3 regions of the Erwinia sp. HR93 genome follow, and region 1 is predicted to be linked to each of the others. Evidence: predicted binding sites of a transcription regulator. Region 1 holds the regulator's gene; each other region holds the start of a gene.
What was found. Region 1 encodes ArgR, which controls arginine synthesis, uptake and breakdown. Its sites were predicted from a motif close to ANTGAATAAAAATACANT; they were not measured.
Positions count from the first base shown of each region.

Region 2: the regulator ArgR is predicted to act here: its motif matches at 1,253-1,270, upstream of argA (amino-acid N-acetyltransferase).
Region 3: the regulator ArgR is predicted to act here: its motif matches at 1,689-1,706, upstream of argC (N-acetyl-gamma-glutamyl-phosphate reductase).

Region 1 covers NZ_JAXUDP010000001.1:323,378-326,656, forward strand. Annotated here, with positions in the region: gene mdh (malate dehydrogenase) at 1-922, opposite strand, end outside; gene argR (transcriptional regulator ArgR) at 1,344-1,814, shown strand; gene yhcN (peroxide/acid stress response protein YhcN) at 2,262-2,525, shown strand; gene SFA31_RS01545 (YdgH/BhsA/McbA-like domain containing protein) at 2,609-2,884, shown strand; gene SFA31_RS01550 (NAD-dependent succinate-semialdehyde dehydrogenase) at 2,976-3,279, opposite strand, start outside.
Region 2 covers NZ_JAXUDP010000001.1:2,123,383-2,126,661, forward strand. Annotated here, with positions in the region: gene argA (amino-acid N-acetyltransferase) at 1-1,223, opposite strand, end outside; gene amiC (N-acetylmuramoyl-L-alanine amidase AmiC) at 1,452-2,699, shown strand; tRNA gene SFA31_RS09905 (tRNA-Met) at 2,793-2,869, opposite strand; tRNA gene SFA31_RS09910 (tRNA-Met) at 2,912-2,988, opposite strand; gene mltA (murein transglycosylase A) at 3,200-3,279, shown strand, end outside.
Region 3 covers NZ_JAXUDP010000001.1:508,992-512,270, forward strand. Annotated here, with positions in the region: gene argB (acetylglutamate kinase) at 1-556, opposite strand, end outside; gene argC (N-acetyl-gamma-glutamyl-phosphate reductase) at 571-1,575, opposite strand; gene argE (acetylornithine deacetylase) at 1,752-2,903, shown strand; gene SFA31_RS02400 (hypothetical protein) at 2,942-3,085, shown strand; gene ppc (phosphoenolpyruvate carboxylase) at 3,151-3,279, shown strand, end outside.

The sequences.
Region 1 (3,279 bases):
CTTCACCCAGCGCAATATCTTTCTTTAGCGTATCCAGCATGCCTTCCAGCGCCTGGTGCTCAAAAGCGCTTAGTGCGCCGATAGCGCGGCGCTCTTCGATACCGTTCTTACCCAATAACAAAGGCTGAGAGAAAAAGCGGGCATATTTGCCATCGCCTTCTACATAAGCGTACTCAACCACATTCGCTTCCCCTTGCAATGCTCGCACAAGCGCCAGACCAAAACGTGCCGCCGCTTGTCCCATTGATAGCGTAGCAGAGCCTCCTCCGGCTTTCGCCTCAACCACTTCCGTTCCCGCGTTCTGGATTCGTTTAGTTAAATCTATCGCTTCCTGTTCACTAAACGTGACGCCCGCAACTTGAGACAGTAAAGGCAAAATCGTCACGCCCGAATGCCCGCCAATAACGGGGACATTAACCTCAGACGCCTGTTTACCTTTCAGTTCGGCAACAAAGGTATTAGAGCGGATGATGTCCAGCGTGGTAATGCCGAACAATTTGTTTTTGTCATACACACCGGCCTTTTTCAGCACTTCTGCAGCAATGGCCACGGTGGTATTTACGGGGTTGGTAATAATGCCAATACAGGCTTTTGGACAGGTTTTTGCAACCTGCTCAATAAGATTTTTTACGATGCCCGCGTTCACATTGAATAAATCAGAGCGATCCATGCCCGGCTTCCGGGCGACGCCTGCAGAGATCAGGACAATATCAGCGTCCTGCAGCGCGGGAGACGCATCTTCGCCGGAAAAACCCTGAATTTTAACATCGGTAGGGATATGACTTAAATCCACCGCCACGCCTGGAGTTACGGGCGCGATATCATAAAGTGAGAGTTCTGAACCTGAAGGCAATTGGGTCTTTAATAAAAGCGCCAGCGCCTGACCAATACCGCCAGCCGCACCGAGGACTGCAACTTTCATCCTAAACTCCTTAATTATAGTTAGCGAAGTTATGCGGGTTTTGCGTAGCGGGCGACCATAATTCAGGATGCCGAAAATTACAATCACTCCATAATTATTATGTAAACATATCCAATAGCTTAGATATGCAATCGCCTCTTTATATTCCGCTCAGTCATGCCGGAGCTACCCGCAATCAATAATGACAGGTAGCTACATTACACCCACACAACCAACCAAACAACATCATTTTGATAACATATATTTTACTTTTAAGGATATTTATATGCTGTGATATAGACATGTTTCTCGATAACAATTTCTGATAGAATTACGCGCTTTTATAAAATAATTTTAAATTTGGCCACAGCATTTAATTTGCATAAAAATTCACTTAAATGCATAGTATTATCCTGCATGACAGCCAGACAGGTGACCATTTATGCGCACTTCTGCTAAACAAGAAGAATTAGTAAAAGCGTTTAAAGCGCTGCTTAAAGAAGAAAAATTCAGCTCTCAGGGCGAGATAGTTCAGGCACTGCAGGAGCAGGGTTTTGAAAATATCAATCAATCAAAAATATCTCGCATGCTCACCAAATTTGGCGCCGTGCGTACACGCAATGCCAAAATGGAGATGGTATATTGCCTTCCGGCTGAATTAGGCGTCCCCACTACCTCAAGTCCCTTAAAAAACCTGGTTTTAGATATCGACTACAACGACGCGGTGGTAGTGATTCACACCAGCCCTGGCGCAGCACAGCTTATCGCTCGCCTTCTTGATTCTTTGGGGAAAGCGGAAGGCATTCTCGGTACGATTGCCGGTGACGATACTATTTTCACCACGCCATCTCGCGGTTTTACAGTGCAACAACTCCACGAAGCTATTCTGGTCCTGTTCGATCAGGAGCTATAAACCTGCAGGACGCTAACACTACTCACCGTCAGACTTATCTTTTTAATCCATTGTTAGCGACCCTGACTCATCTTTACCCAATAATCCCCTATTCCGGTCATGCGCGGGTGCGCCCTGCGCCCACCACCCAATACAACACTATTGAAACCACTCTGACCAGATAAAAGCACCATCATTAATTCCATTAATGGCTTTTAATACCTAAAACAAACGCATAAATAGTTAAATTGACTTATCATATTGATTTAAAAAGCAAACCAATCTCCTTTCACAATAAATACGAATTTTTAATAACTCAATGGAATAAAAAAACCATTTCATTAGCATAAAGTTTCATTGATTATAGTTAGCGTGGTATTAATTTTTACAGTTATTAGTGTATACTCGTTTTCGTGATGAAGGTCACACATCGTGACCCAAAACAAAAGAATTCGACGAGGTGAAATAATGAATACTAAAACTAATATTGTCGCTCTTAGCCTATTATCTATGCTGTCATTTGGCTCTTTCGCAGCTACTTCTATTAATGCCGATCAAGCGCAAGAACGCCAGACAATAGGGACTGTTTCAGTGAGTCAAATAGGTAGCACGCCAATGGATATGAATCAGCAACTGAGCAAAAAAGCGGATGAGCAGGGCGCATCTGCCTATCGAATTATCGAAGCTCGTACGGGCGGGAGCTGGCATGCGACAGCAGAGCTTTATAAATAATGCCGTTTGACCAAATTGGTTTTAGGCACCAGCGCTAACCCTCGATGGGTTGCGCTGTGCCTTTTGTTTCAGGGGTAGAGATAATGAGAAATATAATACTCACGCTCGCCGCTTTCGGGCTGGCAACCACATTTGCCCTGTCTTTTGGCGCTAATGCCGCGGTAAAAAACATAAGTAATCAGGATGCGCAACAAATGCAGGCCATGGGCAGCGTATCGGTTTCCCACGTGGGCGGTTCACCGATGGCTATTCGCAGCGAACTGGCGCATAAAGCCGAAAAGGAAGGCGCTAACGGCTACCTTATCACTGAATTACATCAAGGCAGTAACTGGCACGCAACTGCACAGCTTTACAAATAAACCCTCGTCGTCGTGTCCGACGACTTGCCCCCGCATCCGCGGGGGCTTTTTTATGCCTCTCTGACCTCAGGTAAATTTAACCAGAGAAGCGCTACGAAAGGCCTCCCCAGTGCAGTGCTTTCACCTCCATATATTCTTCAAGCCCCAGCACCGATCCTTCACGCCCCAATCCGGACGCCTTCACTCCCCCAAAAGGAGCGAGCTCCGTCGAGACCGTGCAGGCGTTAATTCCGACCATCCCACTTTCTAACTGCCCGGAAACGCGGAAAATCCGCGATATGTCCTGAGTGTAAAAATAGGCGGCAAGGCCATAGGGCGTATTATTGGCACGCTTAATGACTTCTTCCTCACTGGTAAATCGAAAGCAGGCGGCTACGGGACCAAAGGTTTCCTCT
Region 2 (3,279 bases), 1.8 Mb from region 1:
AACCAGTGGATGCTACGCGTAGTGAGTACAAACAAGCGCTCCAGGCCCTGGTTTCTTGCCTGGGCGGCGATACGCTCTAGCAAAAGTTCGCCGCGTGAGGAGCTTCGATAATCCGGATGCACCGCGACGCAGGCCATTTCGCCAATTTTTTCACTACTAAAAGGATAAAGCGCCGCGCAGGCAATTGTCATGCCATCGCGCTGAATAATAGTAAAGTTATCAATTTCCATTTCCAGCTGTTCGCGCGAGCGGCGTACCAGAATGCCCTGCTGTTCCAGAGGACGGATTAACGCCAGTATTCCACCGATATCATTGATGGTTGCCCGGCGAATTTGCTCCGCGCTCTCCATCACGATTTGGGTACCGATGCCATCCCGGGAAAACAGTTCCTGAAGCAGTGCGCCGTTCTCACGGTAACTTATTAAGTGGCAGCGTCTGACGCCGCTGCGGCAGGCTTTAATGGCACCCCGTAACATACGCACGGTGCCAGAGTGGTAATCGCCTTCGGCCTCACGCCGAGTGACATGCTGCTGGGCGTCATTGGGAAAAAGTTCGGGGAGTATACGTCCGTCGCTGTCGGTAACGCCCTGAGAGGAACAGAACCCAATCATTTTTTCTGCGCGAAGTTTAATGGCAAGCTGGGTGGCGATTTCTTCAGAAGTTAGATTAAAGCTTTCGCCAGTAACGGAAACGGCGACAGGGCCGGCCAGAACGATGGCGCCATTATTCAGTTGACGAGCGATAGCGTCTTCATCGATACGACGTATGCGTCCGCTGTGGCAGTAATCCACGCCGTCGTCCACGCCTAAGGGCTGAGCGATAATGAAATTGCCGCTGACTACATTAATATGCGCTCCCTGCAGCGGTGTGTTGCCCAGGCTCATTGAGAGACGCGCCGTAATTTCTAGCTGCAATAATCCCGCCGCCTGTTTGACAAGCTCCAGGGTTTTGCCATCCGTAACCCGCGTGTGTTTATGGTAAACAGGATTATAGCCGTGCGCCGCCAGGTTAGCGTCGATTTGCGGGCGAGCGCCGTAAACCACGACAAGGCGGATGCCGAGGCTATGTAATAATCCTATATCGCTAATGATTGATGATAGATTTTCATGCTCTATGGCTTCACCGCTTAACATGATAACGAAGGTTTTGCCTCGATGAGCGTTGATATAAGGGACTGAATGGCGAAAACCCTCTACTAGCTCGGTATTTCTCTCCAGCATGATGCGTGCCTGTTGAATTAATATTCATAATATTTGTATTTTTATTCTTTTTTAGGGGTGGGTGCAAGCGAAAGTTTTCATCATGTTTAACGTATTATTAACACGTTTTTTTCCACACATTATTGGATGTTTACCCTTTTGCGGGTGACAGTGTGCCCGGCTTTGGTTAAAGTTTTCGGTCGCTATTCTGAAGTTATTATTGTTATTTCTTATCGTTTCCTCGGGAGAAGCATGTCGGAAGCCAGTTCGTTTAGCCGTCGCCGTTTGTTGCAGGGAGCGGGGGCCATGTGGTTATTAAGCGTCAGCCCGCTTGGTCTGGCCGCGGATAGCCAAATTATTGCTGTGCGCGTATGGCCTGCGTCAACCTACACGCGCGTTACGCTGGAATCCACGCATCAGCTTAAGTATCGACAGTTTGCGTTAAGTAACCCCGCGCGGCTGGTGGTGGATATTGACGGCGTACAGTTAAATTCCGTGTTAAAGAAATTGGGAAATCTTGTCCATCCGGACGATCCGTACATTAAATCGGCTCGGGTCGGGCAATTTAGCCCGCAGACGCTGCGCCTGGTATTTGAGTTGAAGCAGGATGTCGCACCGCATTTGTTTGCGCTCAAACCCGTTGCTGAATTCAAAGAACGCCTGGTGATGGATTTGTATCCTGCGAATAGCGACAGTGAGAAAGACCCATTATTGGCTCTGCTGGAAGATTATAATAAGGGGTCGCTGGATAAAATTCCTCAGGCTGAACAAGGGCCTAAGCCGGGCAAAGCCGGGCGCGACCGGCCAATCAGTATTATGATAGACCCCGGTCACGGCGGTGAGGATCCTGGCGCGACGGGCAAATATAAAACCCATGAAAAAGACGTGGTGCTGAAAATTGGCCGCCGCCTAAAAGCGCTTATTGAGCAAGAGCCGAATATGCAGGCTTACATGACGCGCAATGAAGATGTTTTTATTCCTCTCGGAGTGCGGGTTGCAAAAGCGCGCAAGCAGCGTGTCGATCTGTTTGTATCCATTCACGCGGATGCGTTTTCCGATCGTTCAGCGCACGGCTCGTCCGTGTTCGCGTTGTCCACTAAAGGAGCGACCAGTACCGCCGCCCGGTATTTAGCGAAGACGCAGAACGCGTCGGATCTTATCGGCGGTGTGAGCCGCAGCGGGGATCGCTATTTGGATCACACGATGTTCGATATGGTTCAGTCGCTGACTATCACCGATAGCCTAAAGTTTGGCAAAGCGGTTTTGGATCATATGGGTGGGATTAATCGCCTGCATAAAGACAGCGTCGAGCAGGCTGGTTTTGCGGTGCTGAAAGCGCCGGAGATACCGTCTATTCTTGTTGAAACTGCGTTTATTAGTAACGTAGAAGAAGAGCGCAAGCTGCGTACCGCCGCGTTTCAGCAGCAGGTGGCGGAATCAATATTAAAAGGAATAAAAGCCTATTTTGCCAGCGGCGCCGCGCGCGTACGTAGAAGTTAAAGAGAATATATGCGGCGCAGGGAAGCGCCGATGGCCGGGAAATAACGGGCGCAAGAACAAAAAAACACCCGATGGGGTGCCTGTTGTTGACGTTGGTTGCGGGGGCCGGATTTGAACCGACGACCTTCGGGTTATGAGCCCGACGAGCTACCAGGCTGCTCCACCCCGCGTCCGTCATTACTGCTTATATTGTTCGCGCTAATGCGCTTAATTGGTTGCGGGGGCCGGATTTGAACCGACGACCTTCGGGTTATGAGCCCGACGAGCTACCAGGCTGCTCCACCCCGCGTCCGTGGATGCGCAATATACTCTCCTGACGCATTGATGCAACCCTTTTCTGAAGGAACTGCGGGTTTTCCTTTGCGTTTGCTTAAATAACCCCCAGGAGCGCTTTTTTTCTGTACGTTAATAGGCTGTAACTGGCTTACGCATTTCCATCACAAGTCGCGTTTGCTATCTTGCTGAAGCATGCCGCGGTAACTATTAATAAAGAGAATGTAATGAAAGGAACCTGGGTCAGAACAATCTTAACAAGCGCCGTGCTGGTGATGCTGGCTGCCTGTAGCTCTAAACCCACCGA
Region 3 (3,279 bases), 190 kb from region 1:
CGAGAATACCGCTCACATCAGACAGCAGCACCAGATCCGCTTTCAGCGTCGCCGCCAGCGCCGTTGCCGCCTGATCGGCATTAACGTTCATGAGCGCACCGTCGTCAGTAATGCCGATAGAGCTCACTATTGGTAAAAAGCCTGCGTCCAGTAAGCCGCTTAGCAGCGCTGACGCACCCGGCTGCGCGCGACCTACGTGGCCAAGCTCATCATCATATTGCGTAACCTTAACGCTATCGCCATCGCTGAGGCACAGGCCAACGGCCTGGATGCCATGTCGTTTTGCGCGGGCTAGCAGAGTTTTATTTGCCGTTCCGGCCAGAGCGCCGGTAATAATGTCAATCTGATCCGCCGGCGTGATACGCAGCCCATTCTTTTTTTGTACCGGCAATGCCAGCTTTTTCATTAGCTCATCGACTACGCAGCCACCGCCGTGAACGATCGCTAGCGGGCGCGCCCGATCGCTGCGCCAGGCAACCAGCGCCTCAAACAGGCGGGTTAGCGCGTCTTCACTGTCCAAAAGCACGCCACCTAATTTGATAATTAATGGACTCATCGTTCCCCCGTCGCTTAAATCAGAGACTCAGTTTCCGCAAAACCAAAACGAATGTTGGCACACTGGATAGCCTGAGCGGCCGCGCCTTTTAGTAAATTATCTTCCGCCGCGACGACAATCAGATGCTCCCCGTCTACGGCAAAACCAATGTCGCAATAAGGTAGCCCAACCACATTGTTAAGCGCCGGGAAAGCCTCGTCATACAGCCTTATCAGCGGCCGATCGCGATAACAGGCCTGATATGCCTGCGCTACCTGCTCGCGGGTAACGCCAGCGGCAAGACGGCAGGTAATTGTTTCCAGAATACCGCGCGCAAAATCGCCCAAATGCGGCGTAAAGATCACCGGCGTGCCTAAATGCGTTGCGATTTCCGGACTGTGACGATGCGTAAAGATTCCGTATGGGTGCAGGCTGACTTCACAAAAACTATTGCCAAGCGCAGCTTTGCGCCCCGCCCCGCTTACCCCACTCACGGCATTAATAACTGGGCGCTGGCGACTATCTAACAGCCCGCCCTCAAGGAGCGGACGCAGCGCTAACTGGGCGGCGGTGGGATAACATCCCGGTACCGCGATTAACTGCGCTTCTTTAAGTTCGGGCTTGCACCACTCCGCCAGCCCGTATACCGCCTGGGCTAAGAGCTCAGGGTGCTGATGCGTAAAACCATAATATTTCGGATAAAATTCGACATTGTTAACGCGATAAGCACCGGATAAATCAAATACTACACAATTGGCTGCCAGACACTGCGGTACAAGATAGTGGCTTACCTCATGCGCCGTTGCCAGAAATACGATATCCGCGTCGGCAGCAAGCGGAGCGATGTCATCCACGCCCACCAGCGGTAGATCTACGCAGCCTTTTAACCGCGGATGCAAAGAGGAAATATTTTTCCCTGCATCCTGGCTTTGCGCGGATACCGTTAAAGCGGTTATGTTCATAGAGGGGTGACGATGGGCATAAGCGGCCAGTTCCGCACCGGTGTAACCGCTTGCGCCTACAATTAGTGTATTCAACATTAAGCTAAACCTTTTCTCATCAGAAAAAATACGCTGGTACCGCACAGGAGGCTAACCATAAGGCACCGAAGTGTATCACCCTTTATGAATACGCTTTTTATTGCCAGCTGCATCATGTATTTTTATTCACTATAAATGAATTTTTATTAAACATTGAGTCATGGGGCCTGTCAACCGTGAAGAAACAATTACCGCCTTTTATCGAAATTTATCGCACGCTCATCGCCACTCCCTCTATCAGCGCAACGGAAGCCGCATTAGATCAGAGCAACGCACCGCTCATTGAGCTGCTATCAGGGTGGTTTAACGACTTAGGCTTCGAGGTTGATGTGCAGCCCGTGCCAGATACGCGTAATAAATTCAATATGCTGGCAAGCGCAGGCAGTGGAAACGGCGGTCTACTCCTGGCCGGGCATACCGATACCGTTCCTTTTGACGACGGACGCTGGACGCGCGATCCCTTTACACTCACGGAGCACGACAATAAGCTATACGGGCTGGGAAGCGCCGATATGAAAGGCTTTTTTGCTTTTATTCTGGATGCCCTGCGCGATATCGATGTGCGGGCGCTTAAAAAACCGCTGTATATTTTGGCCACTGCGGATGAAGAAACATCCATGGCCGGTGCACGCTATTTTGCCTCAACCAGTACACTGCGCCCGGAATGCGCCATTATCGGCGAACCCACATCGCTGCAGCCTATTCGCGCGCATAAAGGCCATCTTTCTACCGCGATACGCATCCTGGGCGAATCCGGCCATTCAAGCGATCCCGAACGCGGCGTCAACGCTATTGAGTTGATGCATGCCGCCATCGGGCCGGTTCTGGCGCTGCGAGACGCATTAAAAGAACGCTATTGTTTTGACGCTTTTACCGTGCCCTACCCGACGCTCAACCTGGGGCATATCCACGGCGGCGATGCTTCAAACCGAATATGCGCCTGCTGTGAAATGCACATGGATATTCGCCCGCTGCCGGGGATGACATTGAGCGAACTGGATGGATTACTTGCTGAGGCCTTAGCACCGGTAAGCGAGCGCTGGCCCGGGCGCCTTACCCTGTCTGAATTACATCCACCGATTCCAGGCTACGAATGCCCACCGAATAGCAAACTGGTGCAAGTGGTAGAAAAATTGCTGGGCGCGCGCGCAGGCGCAGTAAACTACTGCACTGAAGCGCCGTTTATTCAGGAGATTTGTCCTACGCTGGTACTCGGCCCGGGCTCCATTAATCAGGCCCATCAGCCAGACGAGTACCTGGAAACACGCTTTATTAAACCCACCCGCGAGCTGCTCACACAGGTGATACACCATTTTTGCTGGCATTAATTTTTCTCAGCTTGCTAACGCTTTTTCAGCGAATGTCGATGAGTAAAATTGATATCGACGTTCGCGCCATAAATCTTCCTCGTTCTTATGCTGAAGCGATTTCGCCCTCATTGACGAATCCGGTGTTACATGGCTTTATAAAAGACGGCAATGCCCCTTCAGGGCAACAGGAAAATGAATAAAAGCGATAACGTTAAACCGCGGGCTGCGGTTTCCGAATTCACGGGTAAAGGGTGTCTGGGGCCATATGAACGAACAATATTCCGCTTTGCGAAGCAATGTCAGTATGCTCGGTAAACTTCTCGGAGAGACAATTCGAAGCGCGCTGGGAGACACAATTCTCGAACGAGTAGAAACTATCCGCAAGTTATCGAAA